One region of the Bradyrhizobium brasilense genome, then DNA from elsewhere that is predicted to be linked to it. Evidence: riboswitches for the same ligand, from Rfam matches in the RefSeq annotation. Region 1 holds a riboswitch; each other region holds the start of a gene.

Region 1 (4,533 bases):
CTCGTAATAGTCATCGTCCTGTAGCGCTGCGGGTGGCGGAGGCTTCTTCGACTTGTCGTCGGTCTTGTCTTTGGTCTTCGTGCCGCCCTTGGTCTGCTTCCCGGCCTTGGCCATGCGTTTCCCCTGCGCGGGTCAAATCAGCTGCCGGAACTCTACCCCAGTTTCCGTGCGTTTGTAATGTTCGGAGACGGTGCGGCGGGCACACCCACCCCACCGGATCACGCTCTAGAACGTCGCACCGGCCCTTACCATGTAGGTGCGGCCGGGCAGCGGATAGGCCGAGAAGCGGCCATCGGTGAACGTGCTCGCGATGGCGTAGTCGTAGTAGAGCGCGTTGAACAGGTTGTTTACGCTTAGCGACCAGAAGAAGCGGTCAACTTGCCCGCTCAGCTTGATATCGGCGGTGGCGTTGCCGGGAATCCGGCTCTGGGTGTTGGCCTGGTCGTTGTCCATGATGCGCGAACTCCAGGCCCGGACCGTGGCGTCGAACACCAGATAGTTCTGCCAGATATTCCAGGTGACGCCGAGATTGCCGGTGTAGCGCGACACCAGCGGCACGTCATTGCCGGTCCAGATGCCTTCGCGGAAGACGGCGCGGGTGATCGCCATGCCGCCGCGCAGGGTGACGCTGTCGCTGACCTTGAGCGCCGCGCTGGTTTCGGAGCCGTAGCGGCGGGTGGGGTCGAGGTTGGTGTTGAAGAACAGCACCGGGTTGAAATGGATCTCGTTCTCGAGATCCATCAGATAGACGCTGGTCTGGACCTGAAACAGGTTGGTCTTGACCCGGAAGCCGCCCTCGACGTCCTGCGATGTCTGGGTCTTGAGCTGGAAATTCTGCGGGATCGGGGCGAAGGTCAGCGGGTCGAATGACGGCCCTGATGCAACGCGCTCGTCAACATCGGGCGTGCGGAATGCGCGGGCCGCGCGGCCGAACACCGAGAAGGTGTCGGTCAGGCGATGCTCGACGCCGACATGCAGCGCGTATTGCGTCTCGTTGCTGTCGAGCGGCGCCGCCTGCGCATCGAACGCAAAGGGCGCATTCGGGTCGTAACGATCGCGCGCCGAGATGCTGGTATTCTGGACGCGCGCGCCGTAGGAGATGTCGGTCGTTGGCAACAGGCCCAGCGTATGTTGCCAATAGCCGGCCACGCTCTGCTGCTCGATATTGTAGATGTGGAACGGGTCGACGCCCTGATAAGCGCCGCGCGCCTCGCGGAATGTCGAATCGTAATAGTCGATGCCGGCCAGGATCGTCGACGGCATGCCCAGCATCACATTCTTGACGCTGAGCCGCGGCGTCAGCGACCAGGTCTGCAGCGCGGCATCGTTGTACGTCGAGGCGAAGCTGATGGTCGGCACCGTGCCGAAGAAGCCGCTCTGCGTCTCGCGCTGCCGCCAGCCGCCGTCGACGATGAGGTCGACGCCGTTCATCAGCGTCCTGGTGAAGCCGGCGGTGACGCTGGCGGTCTGCTGGTTGGCATAGTCGAACGGCGTCGCGGCGCCCCGGCGATCGGTGAGCAGTTCGTTGACGCCGATCGACGGATCGACCAGCCGTCCGCCAGGCAGGCCGAGCTTCTGGTCGCTGCCGGTGACGGTCAAGAAGGCGGTGAGATCAGGCGTCGTGTAGTTGATGTTGCCGACGGCGTTGCGCTGGTCGAGCGCATTGTTGACGCGGTAGCCGTCGGACTTGATGCCGTTGCCGTAGAACGAGGTGGACCACGGGCCGGAATTGAGTGCGGCGGAGACCGCGGCCATGCGGGTGTTGAACGAGCCAACTCCGGCCTCGGCCCGCATCGTCGTCGGCGGGCCGCCGACGCCGGTCTTGGTGATGATGTTGACGACGCCGCCCACCGCGTTGTCGCCGTAGAGCACCGCGCCGCTGTTGCCGCGCGTGATCTCGATGCGCTCGATCGAATCGAGCGGAATCGTGGTGAGGTCGAAGCCGGCCTTGTCGACGTCGTTGAGGCGGCGGCCGTTGAGCAGGAACAGGGTATTGTCGGTCGCGAACGCGCCGAAGCCGCGCAGGTCGACCGACGTCTTGGCGCCGTTCGGTCCGCCATAGGGCGTTTGCAGCTGCACGCCCGGCACCTGCGCGAGGATCTCGGGCAACGACTGCACCGGCGAATGGGCGATGTCATCGGCGGTGATCACGGCCGAGGAGGTGCCGACAATGCCGGCGAACTGGCGGCCGCCGGTGCCGCCCGTTCCGGTGGCCACACCGGTCCCTGTCGTGCCCGATCCGGCTCCGCTGCCTGTATTGTTGCCTTGCGAGGTGCCCGGCGCCGGGCGTCGCGGCGCCGGCGCTTCGCGAGCGGCCGGCCTGGCGCGCGTGACGTTCTGGTCGCCCGGCTTGGTGACTTCGATCGCCGGCAGCTGATCGGGAGCGGGTGCCTGCTGCGCCCGCGCTGCGGAGACAAGGAATGCCGGCGCGATCATCGTCGCCGGCGCGATCATCGTCGACGCGAGCAGAAGCGCGCGGCGCCGCCGATGGAAAGGGAAGGAGAACATAAGCAAGGCCTCGGCAACGTCAGTGGCACGTCACCGCGAACCAGTCTCACCATCGTGCTCACAGCATCAGGTGAAGCTCATGCCTGTACTCCCCGACCGGCAGCATCGCGTGTGACCACGGCTGACGGCAGGTCTCCTGGCTCGCGGGTCGTTACCCTTCGTCGCCTTCCCAGGACCGAGATTCCCAGTGGCCTGTGACGAAGGATTCACCGCATACAGTTGCGGGGGCAGCCGCGGCGTTGGGGAAGTTTCCCCGTACCGCATTCCCTTTTCATCTCATGAAAGAACCGTCATGTTCATCTAGGGTTCGGCCGGGCAGCAAAGTCAATCCGGCGGAAGTCGGGCAATGGCCGTGCGGCCACGGTTTTTGTCGAGTGTCGCTTGTCTGCCACGACGATCGCTGTAAGAGCATGGATCCGATGAGCGTGCAGGATTTTGCCTTGGCGGCCGAGGTCGCGGCGCGGCGCCGGTGGGGCGCCACCGCGGCGCTGCTCGCGCTCGTGGTCCTGCTGTGCGTGCTCTCGCTCGGCATCGGGCCGGTGCGGCTGTCGCCGCTCGCGGTCATCGAGGCGCTGTTCGGCGGCAGCAGCGATGTGGCGCAGGTGATCGTGCGCGAGATCCGCCTGCCGCGCACCATTCTGGCATTCGCGATCGGCGGTATTCTCGGGCTGTCCGGTGCGGCGCTGCAAGGGCTGCTGCGCAATCCGCTGGCCTCGCCGTCGCTGTTCGGCGCGCCGCAATCGGCCGCGTTCGGCGCGGTGCTGGTGATCGCGCTGGGCCTCGCCGATGTGCGCTCCTACGCGCTGCCGGTGGTGGCGATCATCGCCGCCTTCGGCTCGGTGTTCGCGCTGCTTGCGATCGCCGGCCGCAATGCCGGGCTGTTGATCCTGATCCTCGCGGGGCTCGCGATCTCGAGCTTTGCGGGGGCGGCGACCGCGCTGGTGATGAATCTCTCGAGCAATCCGTTCGTGGTGTTGGAGATCGCGTTCTGGCTGCTCGGCTCGCTGGAGGACCGCAGCTTCCAGCACGTGGCGCTGGCGCTGCCCTTCATCGTCGCAGGCGCCGCCATCCTGCTCAGCCAGGCGAGCGACTTTCGCGCGCTGACGCTCGGCGAGGAGGCGGCGCAGAGCCTTGGCGTCGACGTCGGGCGGTTGCGGCTTTTCGTGATCACGGGCGTGGCGCTCGGTGTCGGCGGCGCGGTTGCCGTGACAGGCACGATCGGTTTCATCGGCCTCGTCGCGCCTCATCTGATGCGTCCCGTGATCGGTCACGATCCGGCGCGGCTCTTGGTGCCGAGCGCGCTCACGGGTTCAGCGCTGTTGCTCGCCGCCGACATCGCGGTGCGCATCATTCCTTCAACCTCGGACATCAAGGTCGGCGTGCTGACCTCGATCATCGGCGTGCCGTTCTTCCTCTATCTGATCATGCGCGAGCGCCGCGCGCTCGGCGGAGGCGTGGCATGACGTTGCTCTCCGCCGCCGCGCTCAATGCCTCGCTCGGCAGCCGCAAGGTGCTGCACGATGTCTCGCTGTCGCTGCCGTCGGGCCATCTGGTCGCGCTGGTCGGCCCGAACGGCGCCGGCAAGACCACGCTGCTGCGTGCACTGGCCGGGCTGATTCCATCGGGCGGCGAGATCCGGATCGGCGGCGATCCGCTGGCGTCGCTGCCGCTGCGCGAGCGTGCGAAACGCTTTGCCTATCTGCCGCAGGGGCACATGGTGCACTGGCCGCTGCCGGCGCGCGACATCGTCGCGCTCGGCCGCTACCCGCACGGCGCGACCGATCCGGCACGGCTGTCGCAGACGGATATGGAGGCGGTGCTGCGGGCGATGCAGGCGGTCGACGTCACTGAATTCAGCGATCGCCGCGTCACCGAACTCTCCGGCGGCGAGCGCAGCCGCGTCGCGCTGGCCCGGGTGCTCGCGGTGGAGGCGCCGGTGATCCTCGCCGACGAGCCGACCGCCTCGCTCGATCCACGCCACCAGATCGACGTGATGCAGAAGCTGCGCAACGTCGCCGACACCGG
Region 2 (4,533 bases), 2.3 Mb from region 1:
CTCCTGCGGTGCTGCATGATCGCTGGTCGTGTCTTTCGACGAGAGGCTGGCCAGCATCGCCTGAAAGCTGGAAAAGTCCTGCACCGAGGAGGGCGGGGCGGGCATTCCGGAGAAAGCCACAGTTGAATTGGCGGTTGGCGATAGGTCGACTGACATTACACGTCCTCCGATGTAAGTGTGCACCACAAGACGGTCACCGGCGCGGCCCTAGATCGCGACGAACAGGGAGTGTTGATCGGCAGAGTTCAACAGGTTCTACCACTTGCATCCTGTTGCTCAGTGCGCCTTCAGCGCTCAGTTTCGCGACTATCCATGGGAACGCCGCCGTCTAAATATTCACGCCGTATGGTAAAACGGACAACCTTTCGAGAAGCTGACGGCACTCAGACGATTTCAAGGTGATTGATGAAACAGCCTTGCCCGCAAGGGACCTGGACGTATTTCAATGCCGGTGCCAGCTTCGCTTAGTTGCGTTCGCCTGGCCTGGTGCCATGGCTGAGTGCATCGAGTGCCGCTTGAATGCATCAAAGCTGATCGGATTCAAGATCAGTAGTCGATTTTGCGCCTCGTGCGCGTCGGATATGTAAAGCACCCGCCCATCGTAGTACCATTGAAAATTATAGAGCTTGATCAAGCGGTCGAGAAATTCTCGCGGTGGGAGTTCCGGTAGCCGCCCGCGAATCCGCCCCTTCACCCCAGTACTTGCATTGACCCGGATATTCCGATTGTGACCGAATTCCTGCAGTGCGGTCGCGAGGTCCTGATCCAGAACGTGTAACTGTAAGGCGTCGATGGCAGCGTCAGCGGCGCGCCGAGCGTCCTTGGCGACGTCAGGCAGGTGAAAACAGGAACACATAGTACTTTCTTCAAGATGACAGCCTCCGAGATCGGATGAGTATACCTGCTATTTTCACGACAGGATCGACACCAAAATTCGTCCCAAATTTGGAGGCCGATACTTTCTTTCTAAATCGAAAGCAGCCGCGGTCATCAGGTAACGAACGTTCGTCAGCTTTCGGTCAGCTCGCTTCTCTAAGTGCTGGCCCATTCGCGCTCACGAATGCTGCCAATCTTATCACGCGACAGAAACGGTTCTTCTCATGCTGCCTGCCGTTGCCTCGACTGCTCTCAACTCGGCCGAATGTATCTCCAGCGGCTGTTCATCGGTGCGGGACCAGTTTCATGATAGTCTTACGCAGGCGGATGCTCTTGTCCGCTTGCCGCTTCTGCTGTCGCATCGGCGGGTGTAAGACCGACCTGTATACCAAAGTGCGGGCGAGTACGAAGGCACCTGTCGTCGACTCGCTTGCAAATGAGATGGGAGGAATTGCGTTGCGGATGGATTTTTCGCGTATTAATCGGTCTAAAGCTATATTCTATGATATTTATGCTTCTGATGATCCGAGGGCATATTTCTCGATCCTCGGAGACTTGGATTATATGATCCCGGACGTGGCTGAGCCGGTTGTGCGCCAAATCCTGGCAGCGAAAGCTTCGGCAACTGGCCTTAAGCCCATCGTGCTCGATGTTGGATGTTCATACGGCATCAACGCAGCGGTGCATCGCTTTCCGCTGACCTTCGGGGGCTTGCGTCACCGCTACGCCCGGCGTGAGATGAGGGCGATCAGTTCTGAAACACTGGTGAGTCTCGATCGCAATTTTTATGCAGCCTGGCCTGATGTCGGGGTGGCGCGCTTTATCGGCCTCGATGTGTCGGCACGGGCGATCAGCTATGCAAAGACTGTTGGCCTCTTGGAGCAGGGCATCGTCGCTGACCTTGAAAAGGAGGCGCTATCGACGGATAGCGCGCGCATTCTCCGCTCCGTGGATGTTATCATGTCAACCGGATGCATCGGCTACGTTACCGAGAAGACGTTCAGCGAGATTCTCGATGCGACAGAGAAGCAACCATGGATCATCTCCTTCGTGCTACGAATGTTCCCATTTGAATCGTTGGCCGAAGCGTTTGCAAAGCGTGGTCTTGTGACAGAACGTCTTACCGGCGCGACGTTTATCCAGCGTCGCTTTCGCGATGCTGAAGAGTTTGAAAGTTGTTTGGCCAGCTTGGCGGCCCTTGGCGTGGATGCGACCGGCCTCGAATCAGAAGGGCTGTTGCATGCGGATCTGATCTTGTCTCGCCCAGAGGCGGATGCGCGGGCCACGCCTCTGGAAGACGTTGTCACCGTCGCCAGCGGCAGGGGACGGCCGATTGGACCCCGTTACGTTCATGTTGAAAGCAACGAGGGCTTTCAGGTTGCGCTGGAGCCCTGACAGTTAAGGACCACTGTGCAGCGCGCGAATCTCTTCGGCGCTGGATCAAGACGTCGAAAAACAAGGTCATTCTGTGTCGAAGGCGCGCCAGAGCCAATGTTGTTCGCCGACGATGGATAACGACTCGTCCAGATGCCGTTTGTCGCGGCGAGCGCTGCTATTCAGATCGGAGAGCGCCTTGCCGAATTCCCTCTCTACTGACGCGCGGTTTCATAGATCGCATCAATGCGACACGTGGGTCAGAATTTCCTCGACTGTGCGCAAGCTCAACGGAAACCGGAAAGGCAGCCCAACGGCATCTCCAATCATCTGCAGCGGAAGTGACAGCGGCGATAGAGTGGTCCGGGCAGGTCGGTATGTTTTTGCCTTCTAAATCTTGATCTCTCCAATTGACGAATCCCGGCGCGTAGTGCCTATCTATAGTCAGTCACGGTCTTCCGTTCCCCACACCTTGTAGGGCGGAAGCTAAGAGGGAACCCGGTGCGCCAAAACGGCAACTCCGGGGCTGCCCCCGCAACTGTAAGCGGCGAGCGGTTGTCATCATGGTCACTGGCGCGACACAGCGCCGGGAAGGCCGACAGCCGCAGTGACCCGCGAGCCAGGAGACCTGCCGCGACCGAATGAAAGTCCTCGGGCGGGGTGCTCCGGTGGGTCGCTTGCAGCCGGGGACATTTGCCCGGATTCCTCGCAAGTCGTCCGCCCGGCCCGCGCCTAACATCGCGGGGTTGCCGATGTCGCCGTCTTACAATTTCGATCAGCATGGTCATCTCATTGAGCCGCCGCACGGGCAGCGGCGCCCAGCGCAGGCAAGGCCTACCCCGCCTAAGTTTGGTCTTGTGTTGCCATCGCCAGCTCCGCTGCCGCGCCCCCTTGCGCCATCGCCAAGGCCGGCCGATCTCAAGCTCGATCGGACGCGCGACGACCTGGTGACGCCGTTCGGCAAGCTGACGGTGACCGACCGTTACCTGCTCGCCGGCGAATTGCTCCAGGACATGTTCGCGCGGGTGTCTTGCGCCTTCGCGGATGATGTTGCGCATGCCCAACGTCTCTATGATGCGATGTCTCGGCTGTGGTTCATGCCGGCCACACCGGTACTGTCCAACGGCGGCACCACGCGCGGTCTGCCGATCTCGTGCTTCCTTAACTCGGTGTCGGACTCGCTCGAAGGCATCGTCGGCACCTGGAACGAGAATGTCTGGCTTGCCTCTAACGGTGGCGGCATCGGCACCTACTGGGGCAACGTTCGCTCGATCGGCGAGAAGGTGAAGGGCGGCGTTACCTCGGGTATCATCCCGTTCATCCACGTTATGGACGGCCTGACATTGGCGATCAGCCAGGGCTCGTTGCGGCGCGGCTCTGCGGCGGTCTATCTCGATATCCACCATCCCGAGATCGAGGAGTTCCTCGAGATCCGCAAGGCGTCCGGCGACTTTAACCGCAAGAGTTTCAACCTGCACCACGGGATCAACGTTACCGACGCGTTCATGCGTGCCGTGGGCGCCGGCACCGCGTTCGCCCTGCGCAGCCCGAAGACCAACGATGTCATCCGCGAGATCGACGCCCGGCAGCTGTGGCAACGCATCCTGGAGAACCGGCTGCAGACCGGCGAGCCTTATCTGTTGTTTATTGACACCGTGAACCGGTCGCTCCCCAAGCACCAGCGCGAGCTCGGCCTCAAGGTCTCTACCTCCAACCTGTGCAGCGAAATTACCCTGCCGACCGGCATCGATCATCGCGGCGAGGAGCGCACCGCGGTGTGCTGCCTATCGTCGCTCAACCTCGAGACCTGGGACCAGTGGAATGAGAAGCCAGGCTTCATCGAAGACGTCATGCGCTTCCTCGACAACGTGCTGACCCACTTCATCACGGTGGCGCCGGACGGCATGAAGCGTGCCCGCTACGCCGCCTTGCGCGAGCGCTCCGTCGGCCTCGGCGTCATGGGCTTCCATTCGTTCCTGCAGGCCAAGGGCATTCCGATGGAAAGTGTCGTGGCCAAGTCGTTCAATCTGAACATGTTCCGGAAAATCCGTCGCGATGCCGACGCGGCATCCGTGACGCTCGCGCGCGAACGTGGGCCGTGCCCGGATGCACTGGAACGCGGTGTGATGGCGCGCTTCAGCCATAAGATCGCGATCGCGCCAACCGCCTCGATCAGCATCATCTGCGGCGGGACTAGCGCTTGCGTCGAGCCGATCCCGGCCAACACCTACACCCATAAGACCTTGTCCGGTGCCATCTCGGTGCGTAATCCGCATCTCGCCA
Region 3 (4,533 bases), 2.9 Mb from region 1:
CCAGGCTATAGGGGCCGCATACCAGGGCATGATTGAGCTACGCTGAGCTTGCGCCTTAACTGGGGTCAGATTTCGGCGGATGTCCCCGCCGTAATCGAACCATCGGCGCCCTCCTTCCGCCGATGGAAGTCAGCACGTTGCCTAGCAGCGTCGCTCCTCCCGGACACACTTCCGCCCGGCCGCTAAAGGCGGCCGGGCCTTTTTCCCGATCACCAACGCTTTTCACGATTATCGAGCCCGCAAATCGTTGGCACGCGATCGGCCTTCTCGACGAAAGACTAGGCCCAGATCAACGGTCGGCTGGAGTGAATGCAGCGCGTAGTTCGCGGGCGGCGGAGACCATGTTCACCAGCGCCGGGCGAACCTCCTCCCATTTGCGCGTCTTCAGGCCGCAATCCGGATTGACCCAGAGTTGCGAATCCTGCAGCCGCTTTCGAGCCAAAGCGACAAGCTCTTTCATCTCGCTCGACTCGGGCACGCGCGGAGAATGGATATCGTACACACCCGGCCCGATTTGATTTGGATATTTGTAGTTCCGGAACGCGTCGAGCAGCTCCATTTTCGACCGCGAAGTCTCGATCGAGATGACATCCGCGTCCATTGCAGCAATCGCATCGATGATGTCGTTGAATTCCGAGTAGCACATGTGGGTATGGATCTGGGTTTGATCGGCGACGCCCGATGAGCAGATGCGGAAGCAATCCCCGGCCCACTCGAGATAAGCCGTCCACTCCGATCGGCGCGGCGGCAATCCTTCGCGCAGCGCAGCCTCGTCGATCTGGATCATGGCCGCACCAGCATTTTCGAGATCGCCGACTTCGTCTCGGATCGCGAGCGCAATTTGACGACAGACCTCGGCTCGGGGAATATCATCGCGAACAAACGACCAGTTCAAGATCGTGACTGGTCCGGTCAACATCGCCTTCATCGGCTTCTTAGTTAGGGATTGCGCGTACCGCCACCAACCCACGGTGATCGGCTTCGGCCGTGAGACATCGCCAAACAAGATTGGCGGCCGGACACAGCGCGAGCCATAGGATTGTACCCAGCCGTTTTTGGTAAATGCGAAGCCTGCGAGTTGTTCGCCGAAGTACTGCACCATGTCATTGCGCTCGAACTCGCCGTGCACGAGCACGTCCAGGCCGATGTCCTCCTGCCAACGTACGGCACGCGCAGTCTCCTCCTTGAGGAACTCGTCGTATTGCCCGTCGTTCATCGCGCCTCGCGCGTGTGCTGCCCGGGCATTACGGACCTCTGCAGTCTGCGGAAACGATCCGATCGTCGTGGTAGGAAACGCCGGTAGTTTGAAGCGCTTGCGCTGGATCTCGGCACGACTGGCAAATGGACTGGCGCGCCGGCGCGTGGTCTGGTTGATCGCTCTCATCCGGACGGCGACATCGGCATCTCGGATCTTTGGCGAAGTCCCACGCTCGGTGGTGATGCGCTCCGATTCCGCAAGAGCGCCGGCAACATTCTGATCTCCTGCAAGAGCCCGCGCCAAGGTCGCAAGCTCACGAATCTTCTGAACCGAGAATGCAAGCCAACTCTTGACGTCTGAAGCGAGCTCCGTCTCGAGTTCAACATTGACCGGCACGTGAAGCAACGAACAAGATGGAGCGATTTGTATGCGATCCTTGCCGAGCTTCGTGATAGCGGGATCGAGCCGCTGGCGCAGTGCCGACAAATTCGTTCGCCACACATTGCGGCCGTCTATCACGCCGAGCGACACGACGAGATCACTTCGCTTGGCGGAAATGATCCGGTCCAATAACGCTGGCGCCCGAACCAGATCGACGTGCAGTCCGGCGACAGGTAGGCGCAAGGCGGTGGGAAGATTGTCGCCGAGGCCGCCGAAATAGCTGGCGACCATGATCTTGATGGCCGGCCCTTCCCTGGCGAGCCGGTCATAGGCATGTAGCAAGGATTTTCTTGATTCCACATCCAGATCAAGAACCAGGCAGGGCTCGTCGAACTGAACCCAATTTGCCCCGCGTTTGGCCAATTCCTGCAGAACCTCGATATAGACCTGTATCAGGTCATCCAATAGTGACAGTGGCTGGAACGCAGGATCAGCACTCTTGCCTAGCTTTAGGAATGTGACCGGGCCGATCAGGACAGGGCGAGTCTGAAAGCCAAGGGCTTTGGCTTCCTCATACTCCTCGATAGGCTTGCGAGAGGACAGCCTGAAAGTCTGTCCGCGGTGAAATTCCGGGACCATGTAATGGTAGTTGGTGTCGAACCACTTGGTCATCTCCTGCGCGGGTGCGCCATCGCCGCGAGATCCATGGCCGCAACTCGCACCCCGGCTGTCGTATTGTGAACCGCGTGCCATGGCGAAATACGTCTTGAGGGAAACGGGCTCGGCTTTCGAGGCGTAGACTTCCGGGATGGCGCCGACCATGACACTGGTGTCGAGCACCTGATCGTACAGCGAGAAGTCGTTCGACGGAATGACGGTGACACCGAGGGACTTCTGGCGCGCCCAGTTCGCGGCACGTAGGCCGGCTGCATCCTCGAGCAACTGCCGTTCGCTAATTCTCCCGGCCCAATAGCTTTCGAGTGCGACTTTGAGCTCGCGCCTTGGACCGATGCGCGGCGTTCCGAGCGTGGCAACCGGAAGTGAGAGAAGAGACATACCGCTAACCCCGTGTTGGGGCAAAGGCCATGGCGGACGCAGGCAGGAGAAGTCGCCCGAGCGACGGCTGCTTGGCGCACCACCGGGACACCCCGCCCGTGGATGAACATATTGTCGGGGCAGGTCTCCTGGCTCGCGGGTCATTGCTGCTGTCCGGCCTTCCCGAAGCCGCGCGGGCTTCAGTGACTTTGTTGGACAGTGGCTCGCCGCTCACAGTTGCGGGGGCAGCGCCGGCATTGGCACCGGCTTCCCTCTTAGCTCCGGATCAAACGGAAACCGGAGAACCTCGACGACTTGGATTATCGGCAAGAGAACGCGGCCGTCAACCTCTCAAATTGGTACTGCGGCCTGTCTTACGCGAATGACGCTCCACGGCCGCGCTTGATCACGACGTGGACGCCACTCTCCAATCATAAGATATCGGAATGGCCATCTCGGAGGCGCGTGGCGTCGGGCGGCGTGTCAGATCCATGGAAGAGACGACGCGGCCTGCAGGTGAAGGTCACCGCGCCGAGCGGGACGCTTTCATGCGGCCCGGCTTTTGAACGATTCATCGAGCACGCTTCGATGCGCCCTTTCTTCTCCACCAATATCCATGGATCGGTGACGAATAGGCGCAAGAGGTATTCGCTAAATCCCGCAGCGTGCTCAGCGGACGTGTCGATGTGCGACCAGCCAATCCTGGTAGGCGTCACGCCGACGTTTTGGTGATACTGGCCAAAGCAAGCATATTGAATCACCACAACCAAAAGAGAGCCTCGCATGAAAATGGCTGTTTGGAGCGCCCTCGGCGTCTTTGCTGCTGCCGTCTTTACGGTCGGTCTGTTCGGCTGGATGGCAAGGCCTTTTATGAGCCGCCCCGTCAGACAGATGCTCTCGGAAGTGTTGAGTAGTTCAAGCCGAAGCTAGCAAGACCTGAGGCTTCTCTCTTGCCGGTCGACACGGCTGCGTGGAAGCGCAGCTCCTCTAATGTCGACTGCAATGACGAGCAGGTAGACGACGGCCCATAACGTTGCGCGACCGGAGAATCCCACGTCTCGTCCGCTTGGTTGATCCGTGAAGTTCCTTAACGTCGATTCCAGATCGCTCGCCACTGAAGGGCGGCTCCGCGTTGGTGTAGGCCGCAAAGTGCAAAGCACAACAGGCTGGGGCGCCCTCCATTCGTAGTAGCGGCAACGCCCCCGGATCACACGGATCGATGGCGGCATACCTGCTCCCAATTGTCGTCAAGACTCCGGCAGCGAGGCATTCGCCCGCTGTCGAAGATTCCTGCGTGACAAGAATCATTCACGGAGGTCGTGGCGAATAAGCTGAATGGTAACATTAGAACGTGCGCAGGTCGGTAAGTCGACAAAGACAGCACAAACCTGCCGCGAACTGCCGGTTATTGCCTGGCACGAACAATGCAAGTCCTCATCATGTTCAGGCTTCTCCTCCTGGGCAGGTCCAGCATTGCAAATTGAGGCTTTGGCTGACCACTGAAGTTAGCGGCGCGTGACATCGAGGGACGGCGCCTGCTCGCGCGGGACATCGGCAGGCGCCTGCGTCACGTTGCCGCTAACTTCTTGCGATCTGCGCATAGCACGCTGAGGAAGACGCGCCGCTTTGGATTGACGTGTGGATGATAACCAGATGAGCCGGACGCAATGAAGAAAAAACCTGGAAGGCGCGTGCTTTGGTTCTGTATCGCCCGGTCGCTGATCTGCCTGGCCGGGCTGGCGTTGACGAGCAACAATGTTCGCGCCAACGACCACGCGCTTGTCGAAAGGGTCAAGTCAACGTGGCGAGCGCAAGATGGTGAGACTATAGAACAAATCATTTCCAAGGTCTCGAAGGTGGCTCACTTTGTGCCTCGATCGTGGGGAGTCGCTGAAGGAATTGACCGAACAGAGTATGTT

What was found. Region 1 has a riboswitch for cobalamin ahead of QA635_RS03325 (TonB-dependent receptor). Riboswitches for the same ligand answer to the same signal wherever they lie in the genome.
Region 2: it holds a riboswitch for cobalamin, as region 1 does, so the genes downstream of both, QA635_RS34435 (ribonucleoside-diphosphate reductase subunit alpha) here and QA635_RS03325 (TonB-dependent receptor) in region 1, are expected to answer to the same signal.
Region 3: it holds a riboswitch for cobalamin, as region 1 does, so the genes downstream of both, metE (5-methyltetrahydropteroyltriglutamate--homocysteine S-methyltransferase) here and QA635_RS03325 (TonB-dependent receptor) in region 1, are expected to answer to the same signal.

Annotation. Positions count from the first base shown of each region.
Region 1 is NZ_CP121669.1:745,812-750,344, forward strand. It holds gene QA635_RS03320 (hypothetical protein) at 1-114, opposite strand, end outside; gene QA635_RS03325 (TonB-dependent receptor) at 226-2,508, opposite strand; cobalamin riboswitch at 2,618-2,815, opposite strand; gene QA635_RS03330 (FecCD family ABC transporter permease) at 2,928-3,971, shown strand; gene QA635_RS03335 (ABC transporter ATP-binding protein) at 3,968-4,533, shown strand, end outside.
Region 2 is NZ_CP121669.1:7,461,496-7,466,028, reverse strand. It holds gene QA635_RS34450 (HrpF/NolX family T3SS translocon protein) at 1-156, opposite strand, end outside; partial or broken gene QA635_RS34445 (nodulation protein NolW) at 515-873, opposite strand; gene QA635_RS34440 (class I SAM-dependent methyltransferase) at 1,339-2,271, shown strand; cobalamin riboswitch at 2,685-2,900, shown strand; gene QA635_RS34435 (ribonucleoside-diphosphate reductase subunit alpha) at 3,108-4,533, shown strand, end outside.
Region 3 is NZ_CP121669.1:6,845,825-6,850,357, forward strand. It holds gene metE (5-methyltetrahydropteroyltriglutamate--homocysteine S-methyltransferase) at 290-2,635, opposite strand; cobalamin riboswitch at 2,737-2,939, opposite strand; gene QA635_RS31945 (hypothetical protein) at 3,046-3,384, opposite strand; gene QA635_RS31950 (nodulate formation efficiency C protein) at 4,282-4,533, shown strand, end outside.